Regions from separate parts of the Streptomyces sp. NPDC016309 genome, predicted to be linked through region 2. Evidence: riboswitches for the same ligand, from Rfam matches in the RefSeq annotation. Region 2 holds a riboswitch; each other region holds the start of a gene.

Region 1 (7,309 bases), on a different contig from region 2:
CGTGATCGGCGGCGGCAACTTCTTCCGCGGCGCGGAGCTGCAGGTACGCGGCATGGACCGGGCCCGCTCCGACTACATGGGCATGCTCGGCACGGTCATGAACTGCCTCGCCCTCCAGGACTTCCTGGAGAAGGAGGGCATCGACTCCCGGGTGCAGACCGCCATCACCATGGGCCAGGTCGCGGAGCCGTACATCCCGCTGCGGGCCGTGCGCCACCTGGAGAAGGGCCGCGTCGTGATCTTCGGCGCGGGCATGGGCATGCCCTACTTCTCCACCGACACCACCGCCGCCCAGCGTGCCCTGGAGATCGACGCGGAAGCGCTCCTCATGGGCAAGAACGGGGTGGACGGGGTCTACGACTCCGACCCCAAGGCCAACCCGGACGCGGTGAAGTTCGACGCGCTGGAGTACGGCGAGGTGCTCTCCCGCGACCTCAAGGTCGCCGACGCCACCGCCATCACCCTCTGCCGCGACAACAACCTCCCGATCCTCGTCTTCGAGCTGCTCGCGGCGGGCAATATCGCGCGGGCCGTGAAGGGTGAGAAGATCGGCACTCTCGTGAGCGACCAGGGCACCAGGACCTGATCCCGGGTCCCCCGGACAACCCCGGGGCGCCCCGCGAGGGGATGGACAAAGCCCTGCCGGTCGGACACCGTGCAGGGAACAGACGCGACGCAGGTTCCGCAGCCCTTTGTACGCCGGGCCTACTCATAGACACGCAGGAGCAAGTGGTGATCGAAGAGACCCTCCTCGAAGCAGAGGAGAAGATGGAGAAGGCCGTCCTGGTCGCCAAGGAGGACTTCGCCGCGATCCGTACCGGGCGCGCGCACCCGGCCATGTTCAACAAGATCGTGGCCGACTACTACGGTGCCACCACGCCGATCAACCAGCTGGCGTCGTTCTCCGTGCCGGAGCCCCGCATGGCCGTGGTGACCCCGTTCGACAAGAGCGCCCTGCGCAACATCGAGCAGGCCATCCGTGACTCGGACCTCGGCGTCAACCCGAGCAACGACGGCAACATCATCCGTGTGGTGTTCCCCGAGCTGACCGAGGAGCGCCGCCGCGAGTACATCAAGGTCGCCAAGGGCAAGGCCGAGGACGCCAAGATCTCGATCCGCTCGGTCCGCCGCAAGTCCAAGGAGACGATCGACAAGTTCGTCAAGGACGGCGAGGTCGGCGAGGACGAGGGCCGCCGCGCGGAGAAGGAGCTCGACGACACCACCGCGAAGTACGTCGCGCAGGTGGACGAGCTGCTCAAGCACAAGGAAGCCGAGCTGCTCGAGGTCTGATGAACGACTCTTCCTGGGGGGCCCCGCCGGCAGGCGGTCCATGGGGTCCGCCCGACCAGGGGTACCACCCGGGGTTCGCTCCGGCAGCCCCGGCGGGTCCCGCCCACGACGGGCATGAGGCACAGCAGACTCGGCCCATGCCCATCGTGCCCGACGTTCCCGCCGGTGGAGACACCGGCGGAGACCAGGACGACCGCGACCGGGGGACCGCTCCGCTGAGCGGTCCCCCGTTCCGCGACGAGATGCCGCAGCCACAGCCGCAGCCGCCGCACCACCGGCCGCGGCGCCGGCAGCCGGAGAACCCGCAGGAGCCCATGCCCATCCCGCCGTCGGGAGCGCCCCGGCCTCCGGAGCAGCCCGACCCGCAGCCCGGCCGGCACTCCGGCCGGCACTCCGGTTCGCCGTCCGGTGAGCAGCCCGGCTCGCCGTCCGGTCCGCAGAAGAAGCGGGCCGGCCGCGACCTGCGGGCCGCCATAGGGGTCGGCGTCGGTCTCGGTGCGGTGATCGTCGCGTCGCTGTTCATCTGGAAGGCCGTGTTCGTCGGCGTGATAGCCGTCGCCGTCGTGGTCGGGCTGTGGGAGCTGACCTCCCGCCTCCAGGAGCGCAAGGCCATCAAGGCCCCGCTGGTGCCGCTCGCCGTCGGCGGTGCGGCCATGGTGGTGGCCGGGTACGTGCGCGGCGCCGAGGGCGCCTGGGTCGCCATGGCGCTCACCGCGCTCGCGGTGCTCGTCTGGCGGATGACCGAACCGCCCGAGGGCTATCTGAAGGACGTCACGGCCGGCGTCTTCGCCGCGTTCTACGTGCCGTTCCTGGCGACGTTCGTGGCGATGATGCTCACCGCCGACGACGGTCCGTGGCGGGTGCTCACCTTCCTGCTGCTCACCGTGGTCAGCGACACCGGGGCGTACGCCGTCGGCTGGCGCTTCGGCAAGCACAAGCTCGCTCCCCGCATCAGTCCCGGCAAGACCCGGGAGGGTCTGCTCGGCGCGGTGGCGTTCGCCATGGCGGCGGGCGCGCTGTGCATGGAGTTCGCCATCGACGGCGGCGCCTGGTGGCAGGGCCTGCTGCTGGGCCTGGCCGTCGCGGCCAGCGCCACCCTGGGCGACCTCGGCGAGTCCATGATCAAGCGGGACCTGGGGATCAAGGACATGGGCACGCTCCTGCCCGGTCACGGGGGCATCATGGACCGGCTGGACTCGCTCCTGCCGACCGCGCCCGTGGTGTGGCTGCTCATGGTGATCTTCGTGGGAACAGGCTGAACCGAGGTCCGGTTACCCTGGAAGGGCTCGTCGCACGGTCGCGGCGGGCCCTTTCGGCCCCGCGGCCCGCGCGGGGATCATCCGGTGAGGTCTCCCGGCTCACGTACCGCGGCCTCGTCCCCACTGAGGAGTACCAGGTCATGCCACGCCCCGCACCGGGAGAGCTCACCTTCGTCGCCCCGCGCGGAGCCAAGAAGCCGCCGCGGCACCTCGCCGACCTGACGCCCGCCGAGCGCAAGGAGGCCGTCGCCGCGATCGGCGAGAAGCCCTTCCGCGCCAAGCAGCTCTCCCAGCACTACTTCGCGCGGTACGCGCACGACCCCGCCGAGTGGACGGACATCCCCGCCGCCTCGCGGGAGAAGCTGGCCGCGGAGCTGCTGCCGGACCTGATGTCGGTCGTGCGGCACATCTCGTGCGACGACGACACCACCCGGAAGACCCTGTGGCGACTGCACGACGGCACGCTCGTCGAGTCCGTCCTCATGCGGTACCCCGACCGCGTCACGATGTGCATCTCCTCCCAGGCCGGCTGCGGCATGAACTGCCCGTTCTGCGCCACCGGCCAGGCGGGGCTCGACCGGAACCTGTCGACCGCCGAGATCGTGCACCAGATCGTCGACGGCATGCGCGCCCTGCGCGACGGCGAGGTGCCCGGCGGGCCCGCGCGGCTGTCCAACATCGTCTTCATGGGCATGGGCGAGCCGCTCGCCAACTACAAGCGGGTCGTCGGGGCCATCCGGCGGCTGACCGACCCCGAGCCCGACGGGCTCGGACTGTCGCAGCGCGGCATCACCGTCTCCACCGTCGGCCTCGTCCCGGCGATGCTCCGGTTCGCCGACGAGGGCTTCAAGTGCCGCCTCGCCGTCTCGCTGCACGCCCCCGACGACGAGCTGCGCGACACCCTCGTGCCCGTCAACACCCGCTGGAAGGTCCGGGAGGTGCTGGACGCGGCCTGGGAGTACGCGGAGAAGTCCGGCCGCCGCGTCTCCATCGAGTACGCCCTCATCCGGGACATCAACGACCAGGCCTGGCGGGGCGACCTCCTGGGCCGGCTGCTCAAGGGCAAGCGCGTCCACGTCAACCTGATCCCGCTCAACCCGACCCCCGGCTCCAAGTGGACCGCGTCCCGCCCCGAGGACGAGAAGGCGTTCGTCGAGGCCATCGCCTCCCACGGCGTACCGGTCACCGTCCGTGACACCCGCGGGCAGGAGATCGACGGTGCCTGTGGACAGCTCGCGGCCGCCGAGCGGTGAGCTTGTAGTCTGGCCTCGAACACATCTGCATATTCCGACAGGGGAGCGCCACAGCGCTGAGAGTGCGGCAACCGTCCAGGCCGCAGACCCTCTGAACCTCGCCCAGGTCATTCTGGGTAGGAAGTTCGGTCGTTACTCGAGCTGTTGCGCCCTGCCCACCGCCGATGGCGGTGGGCAGGGCCGCGTCTCTTCCTGGTCACCCCCAGGAGGAATCTCAGTGAGCACCACCAAGAAGATCGCGGTCGGCGCCCTCGCCGCCGCGCTGGGCGCCACCGCGCTCACCGCCTGCGGCGGCGAGTCCGGCAAGGACGCCGCCGACGGCGGGACGACGTCGAAGACCGTGACGCTCGTCAGCCACGACTCCTTCAACGCCTCCCCGGCCGTCCTGAAGGAGTTCACCCGCCAGACCGGCTACACCGTCAAGGTCCTCAAGAGCGGCGACGCGGGCGAGGCCGTCAACAAGGCGATCCTCACCAAGGGCGCCCCCCAGGGCGACGTCTTCTTCGGCGTCGACAACACCCTGCTGTCCCGCGCGCTCGACAGCGGCCTCTTCGACCCGTACGAGGCCAAGGGCCTGGACCGGGTCCCCGACGCCGTCCAGCTCGACAAGGACAAGCACCGGGTCACGCCCGTCGACACCGGTGACATCTGCGTCAACTACGACAAGAAGTACTTCGCGGACAAGAAGCTGGCGCCGCCGCAGACCTTCGACGACCTCGCCAAGCCCGCGTACAAGGACCTCCTCGTCGTCGAGAACCCCGAGCGCTCCTCACCCGGCCTGGGCTTCCTGCTCGGCACGGCCGCCGCGTACGGGGACGACGGCTGGCAGGACTACTGGAAGAAGCTCAAGGCCAACGGCGTGAAGGTCGTCGACAGCTGGGAGCTCGCCTACAACCAGGAGTTCTCCGGCTCGGCCGGCGGCAAGAAGGCCAAGGGCGACCGGCCGCTCGTGGTGTCGTACGCCTCCAGCCCGCCCGTCGAGGTGCTCTACTCCGAGCCGCAGCCGGCCGAGGCGCCGACCGGCGTCTCCACCGGTACGTGCTTCCGGCAGACCGAGTTCGCGGGTCTGCTGAACGGCGCCGGCAACCCCGACGGCGGCAAGGCCCTGATCGACTTCCTGATCGGCAAGCGGTTCCAGGAGGACATGCCGCTCCAGATGTTCGTGAACCCGGTGGCCAAGGACGCCGTGCTCCCGGCACTGTTCACCAAGCACGGGGTGAAGGTGGCCGACGCCCGGACCGTCGCCCCCGAGAAGATCGCCCAGAAGCGCGACGGGTGGATCCAGTCGTGGTCCTCGCTCGTCCTGAAGTAACCACCCGCACGGGCGGTGCGCTGCGGGCGGGGCTCATGGTCCTGCCCGTGGCGTTCTTCGCCGTCTTCTTCGCCTACCCCGTCGTCGCCATCGTCGGGCGCGGGCTGAGGACGGAGGACGGCGTCTGGCAGCTCGGGCGGCTCGGCGACGTGCTGGGCCGTCCGGACATCCTCGACGTGCTCTGGTTCACCACCTGGCAGGCACTCGCCTCCACCGCGCTCACCCTGCTGATTGCCCTGCCCGGGGCGTACGTCCTCGCCCGCTTCGACTTTCCCGGCAGGGGGCTCGTGCGGGCGGTCGTCACCGTGCCGTTCGTGCTGCCGACCGTCGTCGTCGGCACCGCCTTCCTCGCGCTCCTCGGCCGGGGCGGGCTTCTCGACGAGCTGTGGGGCGTCCGGCTCGACACGACCGTGTGGGCAATCCTCCTCGCCCACGTCTTCTTCAACTACGCGGTCGTCGTCCGGACGGTCGGCGGCCTGTGGGCGCAGCTCGACCCGCGCCAGGAGGAGGCCGCGCGGGTGCTGGGCGCCTCGCGCTTCGGCGCCTGGCGGCGGGTGACGCTGCCCGCGCTCGGGCCCGCGGTGGCCGCCGCCGCGCTGATGGTCTTCCTCTTCACGTACACCTCCTTCGGCATCGTGCAGATCCTCGGCGGGCCCGCGTACCGCACGCTGGAGGCGGAGATCTACCGGCAGACCGCCCAGCTACTGGACCTGCCGACGGCCTCGGTGCTCACGCTGGTGCAGTTCGCCGCCGTCGGCGCCGTCCTCGCCGTCCACGCCCGGACGGTACGGAGGCGGGAGAGCGCGCTGAGGCTGGTGGACGCCGGCCTGACCGCCCGGCGGCCGCGCGGTGCCGGCCAGTGGGCCCTGCTCGGCAGCGTGCTCCTCACCGTGGCGCTGCTGCTCGTGCTGCCGCTCGGGGTGCTCGTCCAGCGCTCCTTCGCCGGCGGGCTCGGCTACTACCGGGCGCTCCAGGACGCGGACGCCGGCGGCGGCACGTTCCTCGTCCCGCCGGTCGAGGCCATCGGCAACTCCCTGGAGTACGCCCTGGCCGCGACCACGATCGCGCTCCTGGTCGGCGGGCTCGCCGCCGCCGCGCTCACCCGGCGCCCGGGACGGCTGGTGCGCGGCTTCGACGCGCTGCTGATGCTGCCCCTCGGGGTGTCCGCCGTGACCGTCGGCTTCGGGTTCCTGATCACCCTGGACGAACCGCCGCTCGACCTGCGCTCCTCGTGGATCCTGGTGCCGCTCGCCCAGGCCCTGGTCGGCGTCCCCTTCGTGGTCCGGACCATGCTGCCGGTGCTGCGCGCGGTGGACGCGCGGCTGCGCGAGGCGGCGGCGGTCCTCGGCGCCTCGCCGTGGCGGGTGTGGCGCGAGGTGGACCTGCCGCTGGTGCGCAGGGCGCTGCTGGTGGCGGCGGGCTTCGCGTTCGCCGTCTCCTTGGGGGAGTTCGGGGCCACCGTGTTCATCGCCCGGCCGGACAACCCGACCCTCCCGGTCGCGGTGGCCCGCCTGCTGGGGCGGCCCGGCGACCTCAACTACGGCCAGGCCATGGCCCTTTCGACGATCCTGATGGTGGTGTGCGCGGTGGCCCTGCTGCTGCTCGAACGAATCCGCGTCGACCGGTCCGGGGAGCTGTGACCATGCTCGCTCTTCAGGACGTGACCGTACGCTTCGGATCCCGCGTCGCCGTGGACGCGGTGTCGCTGGACGTCGCCGACCACGAGATCGTGTGCCTGCTCGGCCCGAGCGGCAGCGGCAAGTCGACCCTGCTGCGGGTGGTCGCGGGGCTCCAGCCGGTGGACGGGGGCCGGGTCCTGCTCGACGGCGCCGACCAGGCGGGCGTGCCCGTGCACCGGCGGGGCGTCGGGCTGATGTTCCAGGACCACCAGCTCTTCCCGCAGCGGGACGTCGGCGGGAACGTGGCGTTCGGGCTGCGGATGCGCGGCGCGTCGCGGAAGGAACAGGCCGCCCGGGTGACCGAGCTGCTGGACCTCGTGGGCCTGCCGGGCGCCGAACGGCGGGCCGTCGCCGCCCTGTCCGGCGGCGAGCAGCAGCGCGTCGCGCTCGCGCGGGCGCTGGCCCCGAGCCCCCGGCTGCTGATGCTGGACGAACCGCTCGGCCAGCTCGACCGGGGGCTGCGCGAACGGCTCGTGGTCGAGCTGCGGGGGCTGTTCGGGCGGCTCGGCACCACCG
Region 2 (7,309 bases):
CGGACGGCAGCAGCACGCCGAGGACCACGCCCAGGAAGCCCGCGAAGGCGAGCAGCCGCCAGCGCAGCCGGGCCTTGTACTGCAGGAGCACCTCACCGAGCAGCCACAACGCGACGATGCCGAACGCGATGTAGAGGACCGTCCAGCCCATGCCCGCCCCTCTCATGCGGCCTCCCGCCCCGGGAGGTGGCGGGTACGGCCGGTCAGGACTGCTCGTGCAGTCCGAGATTCTCGTAGATCTCGAGCGTCGCCGTGGAGTTGTTCAGCGTGATGAAGTGCAATCCGGGGACGCCCTCGGAGAGCAGCCGCGCGCAGAACTCCGTCGCGTACTCGATGCCAATGGAGCGTACAGCGGCCGGATCGTCCTTGACGGCGAGGATCCGCTCTTTCAGGTCGGCCGGGAAGTGGGCGTTGCTGAGCTGGGCGAACCGTTCGATCTGCTTGACGCTGGTGACGGGCATGATCTCGGGGATGATCGGCGTCTCGCAGCCCCTGGCCGTGACCCGGTCGCGCAGCCGCAGGTAGTCCTCCGGCTGGAAGAACATCTGGGTGATCGCGTAGTCCGCGCCCGCCCGGCACTTGTCCACGAAGTGCCGGATGTCGGTCTCCCAGTCGGTGGAGCGGGGGTGCATCTCGGGGAAGGCGGCGACGCCGACGCAGAAGTCGCCGGACTCCTTGATCAGCCGGACCAGATCGGCGGCGTACCGCACGCCCCGGGGGTTGGGGACCCACTCGCCCATCGGGTCGCCGGGCGGGTCGCCCCGGACGGCGAGGATGTTGCGGATGTCGGCGTCGGCGTACTGGCCGATCATGTTCCGCAGTTCGGCGATCGTGTGGTTGACGGCGGTGAGGTGCGCGACCGGGGTGAGCGTGGTGTCGGCGGCGATCTCCTGTGTGGCCTTGACCGTCCCGGCCCTCGTGGACCCGCCGGCCCCGTAGGTGACGGAGACGAAGCTGGGGGCCACCGCTTCGACCCGGCGCAGCGCGTTCCAGAGGTTCCGCTCGCCCTTCTCGGTTTTGGGCGCCCAGAACTCGAAGGAGTACGTCGTGCCGGTCGCGAGCAGATCGCGCACCGTCCGTGCGCGGTCCGTCCTGGTGGAAGGTGTGCCAAGGGCCATACGGGCAGGTTAGCCACGGGTCGGGCGTCACCCAACCGGAGCAGGGGGATTTGTCTGCTTTTGCCGGGCTGTTGTCCACCCCTTGGACAGTCGTGGACACCCTGGGCCGGCGACGGCGGTTCCTAGGCGGAGCGTTCCCGGATCCGCTTCGCCAGGGCCGCGGTGGCCGTGGCGGGGTCGTCCGCCTCGGTGATCGCCCGGACGACGACGATCCGGCGGGCTCCGGCGTCCAGCACCTGGTCCAGGTTGTCCGCGTCGATGCCGCCGATGGCGAACCAGGGGCGGTCCTGGTCCAGCGACGCGGCGTACCGCACGAGGTCCAGCCCGGGCGCGTACCGCCCCGGCTTGGTGGGGGTGGGCCAGCAGGGGCCGGTGCAGAAGTAGTCCACGCCCGGCTCGGCGACCGCCGCGTCCACCTCGGCCTCCGCGTGCGTGGAACGGCCGATCAGGACGTCCTCGCCCAGGATGGCGCGGGCGGCCGGGACGGGCAGGTCGCCCTGACCCAGGTGCAGCACGGCTGAGCCGGCGGCGTGGGCCACGTCGGCCCGGTCGTTCACCGCGAGCAGGGTGCCGTGCCGGCGGCAGGCGTCGGCGAACAGCGCGAGGTGCTCCAGCTCCTCACCGGCCTCCATGCCCTTGTCGCGCAGCTGCACGACGTCCACGCCGGAGGCGAGCACCGCGTCCAGGAACTCGGGCAGGTCGCCCTGCCGCTTGCGGGCGTCCGTGCAGAGGTAGAGCCGGGCGTCGGCCAGTGCGGCGCGTGCGGTGGACATGAGGTGTTCCCCCCGTGGGTGCGGCGGTGTCCGGGCCGGGAGGGCTCCCCCGGCCCGGACACCGCCTGGTGTCGGTGTTCCGCCCGGCCTGCCCGCCGGGCCCTGCCTGGACGTCAGACGGCGAGCGCCTGGGCGCGGCGCTTCACCTCCGTGCCGCGATTCTCGCTGAGCGCCTGCGCGGGCGTGCCCGGCAGGGTCGGGTCGGGAGTGAAGAGCCACTCCAGCATCTCTTCGTCGGTGAAGCCGTCGTCCTTCAGGAGGGTCAGGGTCCCGGCGAGACCCTTCACGACCTTGCCGTCCTTGATGAAGGCGGCAGGCACCTGGAGCGTCCGGTTCTCACCCCGGCGCACGGCGATCAGCTGGCCCTCCTTGACCAGCTGCCGCACGCGCGTCACCTCGACGTCGAGGAGTTCCGCGATGTCGGGCAGGTGGAGCCAGGCGGGGACGAGAGCATCGATCTTTGCGTCAATCTCGGTCACGGGACTAGCGTGCCATCCCGCGCTGACAGCCGGTAGCCGGGCTACGCCGGACCGGCCCGCGCTACCCCCGGGCGGCCGACTTCAGCGGGACGGCCGGGTCCGCGGCGAGCGCGGGGTCCAGCACGGTGCCCGCCTCGATGAGCTTGCGCCCCTGCGCCAGGTCCCGGGGCCGGCCGACGGCCAGCAGCGCCACCAGGGCGCCCTCGCGCAGCCACACCACCGACCAGGCGGCGCCGGCCGGGTCGCCCCGCCACACCATCGTGTCGGCGGTCCCGTGGTGGCCCGCGTACTGGACGAACCGCCCGAACTGCTCGGACCAGAAGTACGGCACCGGGTCGTACGGCCGCGGCGCGTCCCCGACGATGGCGGCGGCCACCGCGCGCGGGCCCTGGAGGGCGTTGTCCCAGTGGTGCACCACCAGCCGCTCGCCGTAGCGGGCGGACGGGAAGGAGGCGCAGTCGCCCACGGCGTACACGTCGGGAGCGGACGTCCGGAGGTGGTCGTCCGCGACGATCGCGCCCTCCGGGCCGAGGGCGACGCCGGAGCCGGCCAGCCAGCCGGTGGCGGGCCGGGCTCCGATGCCGACGACCACCGCCCCGGCGGGCAGCAGCCGGCCGTCCTCCAGGGCGACCTCGCCGGGTTCGACGTGCCCCACGCGCGCGTGCGTCAGGAGCGCGGCGCCGCTCTCCTCGTACCAGGCGGCCATCGGTGCGGCGACCTCGGCGGGCAGCGTCCCGGCGAGCGGCCGGTCGGCGGCCTCGACGACGGTGACCGCGCAGCCGGCCTCCCGGGCGGCCGTGGTGAACTCGGCGCCGATCCAGCCGGCGCCGACGACCACCACGTCGTGCTTCTCCGCCAGGACCGGACGCAGCCGCTCGGCGTCGTCCAGGGTGCGCAGCAGGTGGACCCCGCGCACGCCCTCGGCGCCGGGCAGGGCGAGGGGCACGGCGCCGGTGGCGATGACCAGGACGTCGTACGGGACGGGTCCGGAGGCGGTGTCGACCTCATGGGCGCCGGGGCGCAGGGCGGTCACCTCGACGCCCAGGCGCAGCCCGATGCCGAGCGCCTCGAAGTCCACGTCGAAAGCGGAGCCCTCCGCCGTGCCCAGGAGGACCGCCTTGGACAACGGGGGCCGGTCGTACGGCTGGTGCGGTTCGGCCCCGATCAGCTGCACGGGGCCGGTGAAGCCCTGCTCGCGCAGCGCCACGGCCGTCTGCACCCCCGCCATTCCGGCACCCACGACGACCACGCGCCGCTCTGCTCGCATCCGCTCGTTCACCCGCCCACCTTATGCATCTGACGATTCGTCAGGAAGGGAGCTCCTCCACCACACTGGTGCCGGCGCCCTCCTGGGACTCCCATGCCCAGGTCTCCTCCAGCCGAACGCGCCCGTCCGCCAGTTCCACGACCGTGGACAGGCAGTGCCCCGACGCCGTCCGCCCGTCGCGCTTCAGCTGGACGTACCGAAAGTCGAGACGATCTCCCGTCCGGGTTCCCACCAGGTGCCCGCGCACCACGTCACCGCCCGCGTACTCGGCCCAGACGCGGCCGTCCTCCTCGTGGTACGTGAACCGGGTCGCCGTGCCGACCTGACCGGGAGCCTGGTCCGCCACCGGTGAGAGGACGAGTCCGTCGAGCGACCGCGCCACGGTGAAGCTCCCTTACTGCGGGTTGCCGGCTGGGGTTAGTCTGGCCACCGTAGAGCACTCGCGGGAGCCCGGACGCACCGGGCTGAGAGGGAGGCTGGGACGGCCTCCGACCGTACGAACCTGATCCGGGTCATGCCGGCGAAGGGAGGGGCTGGACGCCCATGCATCCACGTACCACGGGTCCACGTACGACCTCGGACGTCCTCGTCGTCGGGGGCGGCATCATCGGCCTGGTCACGGCCTGGCGGACCGCGCAGCGGGGTCCGCGCGTCACCGTCGTCGACCCCGCGCCGGGCGGCGGGGCGGCGCAGGTCGCGGCCGGCATGCTCGCCGCGGTCACCGAACTGCACTACGGGGAGGAGACCCTCCTCGGGCTCAACCTGGAGTCGGCGCGCCGCTACCCGGACTTCGTCGCCGAGCTCCAGGAGGCGGCCGGCGGGACGGACGTGGGCTACCGCTCCTGCGGCACGCTCGCCGTCGCCCTGGACGCCGACGACCGCGCCCACCTGAAGGAACTGCACGCCTTGCAGCAGCGCTCGGGCCTGGACTCGGAGTGGCTGACAGGCCGCGAGTGCCGGCGCCTGGAGCCCATGCTGGCGCCCGGCGTGCGCGGCGGACTGCGGGTGGACGGCGACCACCAGGTGGACCCCCGGCGGCTGGCGGCCGCCCTGGTCGCCGCCTGCGAGCGGTCCGGGGTGGCGGTCCACCGCGCCCGGGCGGAGCGCCTCGTGGTGACCCGGGAGCGGGCGGCCGGCGTTCTCCTGGAGGACGGCACGGAACTGGCCGCCGGGCAGGTGGTGCTGGCGGCCGGGAGCCTGAGCGGCCGGTTCGGCGGCGTACCGGAGGAGGTGCTGCCGCCGGTACGGCCGGTCAAGGGGCAGGTGCTGCGGCTGTCCGTGCCCCGCGCCTACGCGCCCTTCCTGAGCCGCACGGTCCGTGCGGTCGTACGCGGCAGCCAGGTGTACCTGGTGCCGCGCGAGAACGGCGAACTGGTCGTCGGCGCCACCAGCGAGGAGCTCGGCTGGGACACCACGGTCACCGCGGGCGGGGTGTACGAGCTGCTGCGCGACGCCCACGAGCTGGTGCCCGGCATCACCGAGCTGCCCCTGACCGAGACCCGCGCGGGGCTGCGCCCCGGTTCTCCCGACAACGCGCCCCTGCTCGGCCCCACCGCCCTGCCCGGGCTGCATCTGGCGACCGGGCACTACCGCAACGGGGTGCTGCTGACCCCCGTCACCGGGGACGTGATGGCCGCCGCGCTGACCACCGGGGAGCTCCCGGAGGAGGCCCGGGCGTTCACCCCCGCGCGCTTCCGGTCCGCCTCCCCCGCCCCGTCCCCGTCCCTCTCTCCAGCAGGAGTGTCATGAACGTCTCCGTCAACGGCGAGGCCCGACGGCTCGCCGGCCCCACCACCCTCGACGCCCTGGTCGCCACCCTCACCTCGGCGCCCTCCGGGGTCGCGGCCGCCGTCAACGAGATGGTGGTCCCGCGCAGCCAGTGGACCGGGACGCTGCTCGGCGAGGGCGACCGGGTCGAGGTCCTCACCGCGGTCCAGGGGGGCTGAGCCATGGCCGACGACCGTCTGACCATCGCCGGGACCACGTTCGACTCCCGGCTGATCATGGGTACGGGCGGGGCGCCCAGCCTCGACGTGCTGGAACGCTCCCTGGCCGCCAGCGGCACGGAGCTGACCACCGTGGCCATGCGCCGCCTCGACCCGACCGTGCATGGCTCCGTGCTGTCGGTCCTCGGCCGCCTCGGGATCCGCGTCCTGCCCAACACGGCGGGCTGCTTCACCGCGGGCGAGGCCGTGCTCACGGCCCGCCTCGCGCGGGAGGCCCTCGGCACCGAGTGGATCAAGCTGGAGGTGGTCGCGGACGAGCGGACGCTGCTGCCCGACCCGGTCGAGTTGCTCGACGCCGCGGAGACGCTGGTCGACGACGGCTTCACCGTCCTGCCGTACACCAACGACGACCCCGTGCTCGCCCGCAAGCTGGAGGACGTCGGCTGCGCGGCCGTCATGCCGCTGGGCTCGCCCATCGGCTCGGGGCTGGGCATCCGCAACCCGCACAACTTCCAGCTCATCGTGGAGCACGCGCGCGTGCCGGTGATCCTGGACGCGGGGGCCGGTACGGCGTCCGACGCGGCGCTGGCGATGGAACTGGGCTGCGCGGCCGTGATGCTGGCGTCCGCCGTGACCCGTGCCCAGGAGCCGGTCCTGATGGCGGAGGCCATGCGGCACGCGGTGGAGGCGGGCCGGCTCGCGTATCGGGCGGGGCGGATCCCGCGCCGGCACTTCGCGGAGGCCTCCTCCCCGGTGGAGGGCCGCGCCGCCCTGGACCCGGAGCGGCCCGCGTTCTGACGGCCCCGCCCCGGCGCGGGGCCGTCACCGCGGGCGCCCGCTCCGGGGGGGGCGGGCGCCGGGGGCCGCCGGTGTCACAGCTCGGCTGCAGTCCAGGCCGGGGCGGGTACGGGGCGGCCGGGGTGTCGGTACGGGCTCGTAGACTCGGGCGGGTGGATACGACCCTGCACGACCCCCTCGTCGGCCAGCTGCTCGACGGCCGCTACCGGGTCGACGCGCGCATCGCCGTCGGTGGCATGGCCACCGTCTACCGGGCCCTGGACACCCGGCTCGACCGGGTGCTCGCCCTGAAGGTGATGCACCCCGCCCTCGCCACCGACGCGACGTTCGTGGAGCGGTTCATCCGCGAGGCCAAGTCCGTGGCACGGCTGTCGCACCCCAATGTGGTCGGGGTGTTCGACCAGGGCGCCGAAGGGGCGTACGTCTACCTGGCCATGGAGTACGTCGCCGGGTGCACCCTCCGCGACCTGCTGCGCGAGCGCGGGGCGCTCCAGCCCCGGGCGGCGCTCGACATCCTGGAGCCGGTGCTCGCCGCGCTGGGGGCCGCGCACCTGGCCGGGTTCGTCCACCGGGACATGAAGCCGGAGAACGTCCTGATAGGGGACGACGGCCGGGTCAAGGTCGCCGACTTCGGGCTCGTCCGGGCGGTCGGCGCGGCCACCAGCACCACCGGGTCCGTGCTGGGCACCGTGTCCTACCTGGCGCCCGAGCAGATCGAGCACGGCACCGCCGACACCCGCGCCGACGTGTACGCCTGCGGGGTCGTCCTCTACGAGATGCTGACCGGCGCCAAGCCGCACGCGGGCGACACACCCGCCCAGATCCTCTACCAGCACCTCAACGCGGACGTCCCGCCGCCCTCCGCCGCCGTCCCCGGCCTCGCGGCCGACCTGGACGACCTGGTGGCGAGCGCCACCGCCCGCAACCC
Region 3 (7,309 bases), on a different contig from region 2:
AGCACAAGGCTCATTCCTATGATGGGCGGACGACACCGCGGACCGCCCCGACCAGGCCGGTCCGGCAGGTGTAGGGCGTCGCGACGGTGGTGGAGGGGTCGATGACTCAGGGGGCCGGTCAGGGACCCGTGGTGCGGACGGCGACGTTGCGCGACTTCCGCGTACCGCCGTATGCCCAGGTGCCCGTGCAGGGTCATGCCGCTCACATGGGCAACGGGTTTCCCGAGGTTGAGCTGCCGGAGGGCTACACGCCCACCGAGCGCGACCTTCCGGTGATCAACCGCGGCGACACCGTGCAGGTGTCCGTCGCCCCCGAGGCGGTCCCGGCCGCGGCTCCGGCGCCCGCCGCCGACAACGGCCCCGGTCCGCTGTTCGTGGTGGGCGACGTCCACGGCTACCTCGACGAGCTCCTCGCCGCCCTGCACCACCAGGGCCTCATCGACACGGAGGGGCACTGGTCCGCGGGCAACGCCCGGCTCTGGTTCCTGGGCGACTTCACCGACCGCGGCCCCGACGGCATCGGCGTCATCGACCTCGTGATGCGGCTCTCCGCGGAGGCCGCCGCGGCCGGCGGCTACTGCAAGGCCCTGATGGGCAACCACGAGCTGCTGCTGATCGGCGCCAAGCGCTTCGCGGACACCCCCGTCAACTCCGGTGCGGGCACCGCCACCTTCCAGGCGGCCTGGCTGCTCAACGGCGGCCAGAAGAGCGACATGGACCGGCTCCAGGACGTCCACCTCCAGTGGATGTCCCGGCTCGACGCCGTGGTGGAGGAGGACGGCCATCTGCTGCTGCACTCCGACACCACCGCGTACCTGGAGTACGGATCGACCATCGAGGACGTCAACGACACCGTCCACGAGATCCTCACCCGCAACGACGCGGACGAGTGCTGGGACCTGTTCCGCAAGATGACCAAGCGCTTCGCCTTCCGCGACGAGGGCGGCCCCACGGCCGTGCAGGAGCTGCTGGCGGCCTACGGCGGCCGGCGCGTCGTCCACGGTCACAGCCCCATTCCGTATCTGCTGGGCGAAGTGGGCTCCGAGGACGGCGAGGACGGTTCCGGCCCGACGGTCGAGGGACCGCACGTGTACGCGGACGGGCTCGCGATCGCCATGGACGGCGGTGTGACCATGGCCGGAAAGCTACTGGTCGTCCAACTCCCGCTGCCCGACTGAGACATCACGCAGCGCAACCGGGCCAGGCGATTTCCGGAAATCCTCTGTCACCCCCCGCCGTAACGGCTCTACCATCGGTATTTCCGTAGCAGGCTCTCCTCCGTTTCTGCCCGGGCGCCCGTTCTACGCGGGCAAACAGGGCTCACGGAGCATCGGGGGATGCACATGAAAAGCGCTCCGCACCTGCTGTCCGAGGACCGCGCCGAATACGAGCGCATCCTCGACGACGCGCTGCGCACCGCGCACGACCGACCGGATCTGTCCGGGATCGGGCAGCGGCTCAACACCGAGCAACTGCGCACCCTGGCCCTGAACGCCACCGCGCTGATATCCGCGGCCGCCGCCGCGGAGTACGACCACTTCGTCAAGGTGCGCGAGGACGCGCGCACGCCCGGCGGGGTCTCCGCCCTCGGCTCCGTCCTGGCCTCGGCGGGCGACGAGGCCGATGGAGGTCCGGGCGCCGGGGTCGGCGTCATCGTCACCGTGCTGGCACCGGTTCTGGCCGGTACCGCCGCGATCATCTTCCTGCTGGTGGGTTACGTCCTGAAGATGCTGGACCCGGCACCCGCCTTCGCCGATTCACTGCTCACCGCGGGCTGGTTCTTCGGGGCGGTGACGGCCGCCGGCATCCTGGCGGCCGCGATCGGTCTGCTGATCACGGCACTGCGCAACAGCTCCACCCAGGTACCGGCGCGGGACCCGGAAGGGGAGCTGCCCGACGAGGTCGGCCGTGCCAGAGAGGCCTGGCGGCACGCGCTGCTCGAACGGGGCATCCTGCCGTTCCTGCGGAACGCCCTGGCCGATCCCAGCGCCGATCCGCTGTCGGAAGTGCCCCCGCGCCATGTCGACCGGATTCCGAAGGTGGGCTACAGCGGGCCGGACTTCTCCAGTCCCAGCGAAGGTGGCGGAGGCGCTCGTCCCACCTTCACCAGCCCCGACTTCAGCAGCCCGGACTTCGGCGGTCCGGAGCACCAGCCGGACTGAGGTCGCCGGCCGGACTGAGGTCGCCGGCGCCTGTTTCACGTGAAACGAACTGACGTTTCACGTGAAACAGGCCGGCGCTCCACCGGGACGTGCCGGGGCACCGGCGGTCGTCAGTCCGCCAGCGGCAGGTAGACGCGGTTACCGGCCGCGGCGAACTCCGCGGACTTCTCCGCCATTCCGGCCTCGATCTCCTGCTCCTTGAGGTCGCCGCCGTGCTCCCGGCGGATGTCCTGCGAGATCTTCATCGAGCAGAACTTCGGTCCGCACATGGAGCAGAAGTGCGCGGTCTTGGCCGGTTCGGCCGGCAGCGTCTCGTCGTGGAACTCCCGGGCGGTGTCCGGGTCGAGGGCCAGGTTGAACTGGTCCTCCCACCGGAACTCGAACCGGGCGTCCGACAGGGCGTCGTCCCACTCCTGGGCTCCGGGGTGCCCCTTGGCGAGGTCCGCCGCGTGAGCCGCGATCTTGTAGGTGATGACGCCGGTCTTCACATCGTCCCGGTTGGGGAGGCCCAGGTGCTCCTTGGGCGTGACGTAGCAGAGCATCGCCGTGCCCCACCAGGCGATCATCGCCGCACCGATGCCGGAGGTGATGTGGTCGTAGGCGGGCGCCACATCGGTGGTCAGCGGGCCCAGCGTGTAGAAGGGCGCCTCCTCGCAGATCTCCTGCTGGAGGTCGATGTTCTCCTTGATCTTGTGCATCGGGACGTGTCCCGGGCCCTCGATCATCGTCTGCACGTTGTGCCGCTTGGCGATCCGGTTCAGCTCGCCGAGCGTGCGCAGCTCCGCGAACTGCGCCTCGTCGTTGGCGTCCGCGATCGAGCCGGGCCGCAGGCCGTCGCCGAGCGAGTACGTCACGTCGTAGGCGGCGAGGATCTCGCAGAGCTCCTCGAAGTTCTCGTACAGGAACGACTCCTTGTGGTGCGCCAGGCACCACGCGGCCATGATCGAGCCGCCGCGGGAGACGATGCCGGTCTTGCGGCGCGCGGTCAGCGGCACGTACCGCAGGAGCACACCGGCGTGGACGGTCATGTAGTCGACGCCCTGCTCGGCCTGCTCGATGACCGTGTCCTTGTAGATCTCCCAGGTCAGCTCCTCGGCCTTGCCGTCGACCTTCTCCAGGGCCTGGTAGAGCGGCACGGTGCCGATCGGCACGGGCGAGTTGCGCAGCACCCACTCGCGGGTGGTGTGGATGTTGCGGCCGGTGGAGAGGTCCATGACCGTGTCGGCACCCCAGCGGGTGGCCCAGGTCATCTTCTCCACCTCCTCCTCGATGGAGGAGGTGACCGCCGAGTTGCCGATGTTGGCGTTGACCTTCACCAGGAACCGCTTGCCGATGATCATCGGCTCGATCTCCGGGTGGTTGACGTTGGCCGGCAGCACCGCGCGCCCGGCCGCGATCTCCTCGCGGACAACCTCGGGGGAGACGTTCTCGCGCAGGGCGACGTACTCCATCTCCGGTGTGATCTCGCCCCTGCGGGCGTACGCGAGCTGCGTCACCGCCTGGCCGTCACGGCCCCTGCGGGGCTGGCGCGGACGGCCCGGGAAGACGGCGTCGAGGTTGCGCAGCCCGCCGCGCGGCGCGGTGTGCTTGATCCCGTCGTCCTCGGGACGGACGGGCCGGCCGGCGTACTCCTCTGTGTCCCCGCGGCCGATGATCCAGTTCTCGCGCAGCGGCGGCAGACCGCGGCGGACGTCGGTCTCGACGTTCGGATCGGTGTACGGCCCGGACGTGTCGTACAGCGTGACGTCCTTGCCGTTGGTGAGGTGCACCTTGCGGACCGGCACCCGGAGGTCGGGGCGGCTGCCCTCGATGTACCCCTTGTGCCAGCCGATGGACTTCCCAGCCTCGTCGTTCTGGTTCGAGGCAGGCGTGCGTGCGTCCTGAACGGTCATCGTGACCTACTCCCTACGCCGGCATTACCCGGTAACAGGTTCGGCGGTCGACGCAGCGGTTCCCGTACTCCTCGTACGGAGGTCAGCGCCCTCTCAGCCCGGTGCTCCGAGCTCCCGCGTGTGCAAAGGTGCCACCACGCTAGCGCCCTCCCGGCCACGCTGAACAGAGGGCCCCCGTCGTTCTTGCGATGATCGGTCGGTGACTTCCTCGCAGCAGTCCCCCGAACCGACCGGACAGGCACATGGGCATACCCACAGCCACGCGCACGCCCACGGGCCCGCCGCGCCCGTCTCGCTACACCTGCGCAAGGTCATCGCGGCAGTGCTCATCCCCTTCGCGACGGCGGTGCTGGTGGGCCTCGCGGTGCTGTGGCCCGGCGGAGCCCCGGAGCACGAGCGGACGGGTGTCGGCTTCGACCGGCAGACCGAGCAGGGCACGGTGGTCCGGGTCGACCGGGTGGACTGCAAGGACGTGAACGCCGCGCAGGTCCCGCCGACCGGCGACACCACCACGCCCGAGGGGCGTGAGGCGGTCAACTCCCAGCAGGGGCAGTGCGCCAAGGCGACCATCGAGGTCACCACCGGTAAGGACAAGGGCCGTCGGTTCGTCGAGGTCGTGCAGCCCGACGCCTCGCGCCAACTCGAGCAGGGACAGGGCGTGGTGGTGGCCTACGCCCCCGACGCCCCGCGCGACCTGCAGTATTCGGTGACCGATGTGGACCGCAAGCTGCCGATGCTGCTGCTGGCCGGCATCTTCGCGCTGGTGGTGGTGGTCGTGGGCCGGATGCGCGGGGTGATGGCGCTGGTGGCCCTGGCGGTGAGCTTCGCCGTGCTCACGATGTTCATCCTGCCCGCCATCCTCCAGGGCTCCAACCCGCTGGTCGTGGCGGTGATCGGGTCGAGCGCCATCATGCTGATCGCGCTCTACAGCTGTCACGGCCTGACCGCGCGTACCTCGGTGGCGGTGCTGGGAACGCTGATCTCCCTGCTGCTGATCGGTCTGCTGGGATCGCTGTTCATCGACTGGGCGTCGCTGACCGGGAACACCGACGACAACACGGGCCTGATCCACGGCCTCTACCCGGACATCGACATGTCCGGGCTGCTGCTGGCCGGGGTCATCATCGGTTCGCTCGGTGTGCTCGACGACGTGACGGTGACCCAGACGTCGGCGGTGTGGGAACTGCACCAGGCGGACCCGGGCATGGGGCCGCGCGCCCTGTACCGGGCCGCCATCCGTATCGGCCGCGACCACATCGCCTCGGTGGTGAACACTCTGGTGCTCGCGTACGCGGGGGCGGCGCTGCCCCTGTTGCTGCTCTTCTCGATCGCCCAGAGCAGCGTGGGGACGGTCGCCAACAGCGAACTGGTCGCCGTGGAAATCGTGCGGACTCTGGTGGGTTCGATCGGTCTGGTGGCCTCCGTACCGGTCACCACCGCGCTGGCCGCCATGGTCGTCTCGGCCGACCGGCCGGCCGCCGGGACGGCGCCGGCGCCCCGCGGTGGGGGCCGGGGCCGGCGGCGCAAGCGGTAGTCCGGCAGGCCGGTCGGCCGGCGGGCCGGCCGGTGGAGGCGGTCGCGGTCAGCGGCGATCAGCCGGCGTTCTCCTCGGCGAGGATCCGGCCGAGGGCCTCCTCCAGGTGGTCCTCGAAGTCACCGAGCGTGCGTTCCTGTCCCAGCGGCACCAGCTTGTCCGTCCGGTCGAGGAAGGCCACCAGGGGTGGGGCGCTGGACCGGAACAGCGCCCGGTCGCCGCCGACCTGAAGCCGGATGCTGACGTCGGACAGGTCCTCCGGTCCGGTCGGTCTGATGTGCACATCGCCTTCACCGCTCGGCCCGTTGATGCCGTCCAGCAGCAGCTCCCTGCCGAACGCCCAGGTCACAGGCGCGTCGCCGGGCAGGTGGAACGTCATCCGGACCGCGAACGGATCCCTTGTCTCGTACCCCAGCTCGACCGGAATCCTGAAGGAGAGCTCCTCGGAGACGACGAAGCTCATCAGGACTTCGGCCTGAACCGACTCGCGCATCATGTACCCCGCAATGGATGAAGCAGTGGTGAACAACAGCTGATGAAGATCGGTGAGGAATGCGGCTGGAAAAACGGCCGGGAATGATCCGTGCCGGCCTCTTGACGTAATCGTCCTGTAAGCATTACAGGACCACAAGGAGTGAGTTTTCAGATACTGATAGAGAAAGCAAGCGAGCTGAAGAGCTTCCCCACCTCCCCGCGCAGCCGGTCGACTGCGGGCAGCAGGCGTTTCTCCTGGTGGGAGGGTACGGAGACGGCCATCGTGGCGGCGGTGGAACCCGCCGAAATGGGGATGGCCGCACAGACCGTGCCGAGGGCGTACTCCTGGCGCTCGATGACCGGCTGCGCCCCCGGCGCGGACCTCAGCCGGTCCAGCATCGCCCGGCTGTCACGGACGGTGTACGGGGTGATGGGCAGCACGGGATGGCGGGCCAGGTGGTCCTTGCGGGCCGGTTCGTCCAGCTGGCCGAGCAGGCACTGGCCGATGGCGTGGGCGTGGCCGGTCTCGCGGAAGTCGGCCCACTCGTCGACGGCCGGCGCGGCGGGCGTGTCGGAGACCGCGACCAGCTCGATCTCGCCGTCCCGGTAGAGCGCGAAGTACACCGGGACGCCGATGGCGTCGCGCCACTGCGCCAGCGAATTCTCGATCTTGCTGCGACGATTCTGCAGAGCTCCGCCGCTCGCCAGCCGGGTCGCCGCCTCCCCGAGGACGAACACCCCGTCCTCCCGGCGCAGATAGCCCTCGTGCGTGAGGGTGCGCAGCAGGTGGTACGCGGTGGGCAGCGGCAGGCCCGTCTCCCGCGCCAGTTGTTTGGCGGGGGCACCGGCGGCGTGGCCGGCCACGGCTTCCAGCAGCCTGAGCGCCCGCTGCACGGAGCCGATCAGGGTCGGCGGCGCGGTGCGGGGAGGTGCGGAGAGAGGGGTTCGAGTAGGGGCAGGGGAATGCGGTGCCGTGGCCAAAGGTCACCCCCAGGCGTTTCGCCCCATTCAGTCGTACAAACCGCTGGTAGGGCGTTCGTAAACCCCTGGATTCCAAGGGCAGCGGAGACTCGCCACTCTAATGGCAGCCTCCGTTCGGGGTGAGGTTTCGCCATGGCCGTTCCCCCGCGCGGGCTAATGGCCGGGCTTATGGACGGGTGACCGTCGGGGTGGGTGGCCGCGTCTTTCGTACGCCAGTGTCAGAACGGCGCCCGAGCGAGGGAGGGACCGGTGCGGAAGGTCTTTCT

What was found. Region 2 has a riboswitch for thiamine pyrophosphate ahead of thiO (glycine oxidase ThiO). Riboswitches for the same ligand answer to the same signal wherever they lie in the genome.
Region 1: it holds a riboswitch for thiamine pyrophosphate, as region 2 does, so the genes downstream of both, ACF068_RS28040 (thiamine ABC transporter substrate binding subunit) here and thiO (glycine oxidase ThiO) in region 2, are expected to answer to the same signal.
Region 3: it holds a riboswitch for thiamine pyrophosphate, as region 2 does, so the genes downstream of both, thiC (phosphomethylpyrimidine synthase ThiC) here and thiO (glycine oxidase ThiO) in region 2, are expected to answer to the same signal.

What each region holds. Positions count from the first base shown of each region.
Region 1 covers NZ_JBIBSG010000013.1:75,923-83,231, forward strand. The annotation lists gene pyrH (UMP kinase) at 1-586, shown strand, start outside; gene frr (ribosome recycling factor) at 733-1,290, shown strand; gene ACF068_RS28030 (phosphatidate cytidylyltransferase) at 1,290-2,549, shown strand; gene rlmN (23S rRNA (adenine(2503)-C(2))-methyltransferase RlmN) at 2,690-3,802, shown strand; TPP riboswitch at 3,832-3,943, shown strand; gene ACF068_RS28040 (thiamine ABC transporter substrate binding subunit) at 4,020-5,114, shown strand; gene ACF068_RS28045 (ABC transporter permease) at 5,150-6,754, shown strand; gene ACF068_RS28050 (ABC transporter ATP-binding protein) at 6,757-7,309, shown strand, end outside.
Region 2 covers NZ_JBIBSG010000009.1:92,810-100,118, reverse strand. The annotation lists gene ACF068_RS23000 (hypothetical protein) at 1-151, opposite strand, end outside; gene metF (methylenetetrahydrofolate reductase [NAD(P)H]) at 204-1,118, opposite strand; gene thiE (thiamine phosphate synthase) at 1,241-1,891, opposite strand; gene ACF068_RS22985 (Rv2175c family DNA-binding protein) at 2,005-2,370, opposite strand; gene ACF068_RS22980 (NAD(P)/FAD-dependent oxidoreductase) at 2,432-3,637, opposite strand; gene ACF068_RS22975 (hypothetical protein) at 3,678-4,019, opposite strand; TPP riboswitch at 4,070-4,183, shown strand; gene thiO (glycine oxidase ThiO) at 4,181-5,386, shown strand; gene thiS (sulfur carrier protein ThiS) at 5,383-5,583, shown strand; gene ACF068_RS22960 (thiazole synthase) at 5,587-6,381, shown strand; gene pknB (Stk1 family PASTA domain-containing Ser/Thr kinase) at 6,534-7,309, shown strand, end outside.
Region 3 covers NZ_JBIBSG010000011.1:85,628-92,936, reverse strand. The annotation lists gene ACF068_RS26245 (metallophosphoesterase) at 87-1,178, shown strand; gene ACF068_RS26240 (hypothetical protein) at 1,338-2,162, shown strand; gene thiC (phosphomethylpyrimidine synthase ThiC) at 2,273-4,054, opposite strand; TPP riboswitch at 4,048-4,182, opposite strand; gene ACF068_RS26230 (YibE/F family protein) at 4,254-5,588, shown strand; gene ACF068_RS26225 (SsgA family sporulation/cell division regulator) at 5,647-6,081, opposite strand; gene ACF068_RS26220 (IclR family transcriptional regulator) at 6,231-6,956, opposite strand; gene ACF068_RS26215 (DUF5326 family protein) at 7,309-7,309, opposite strand, start outside.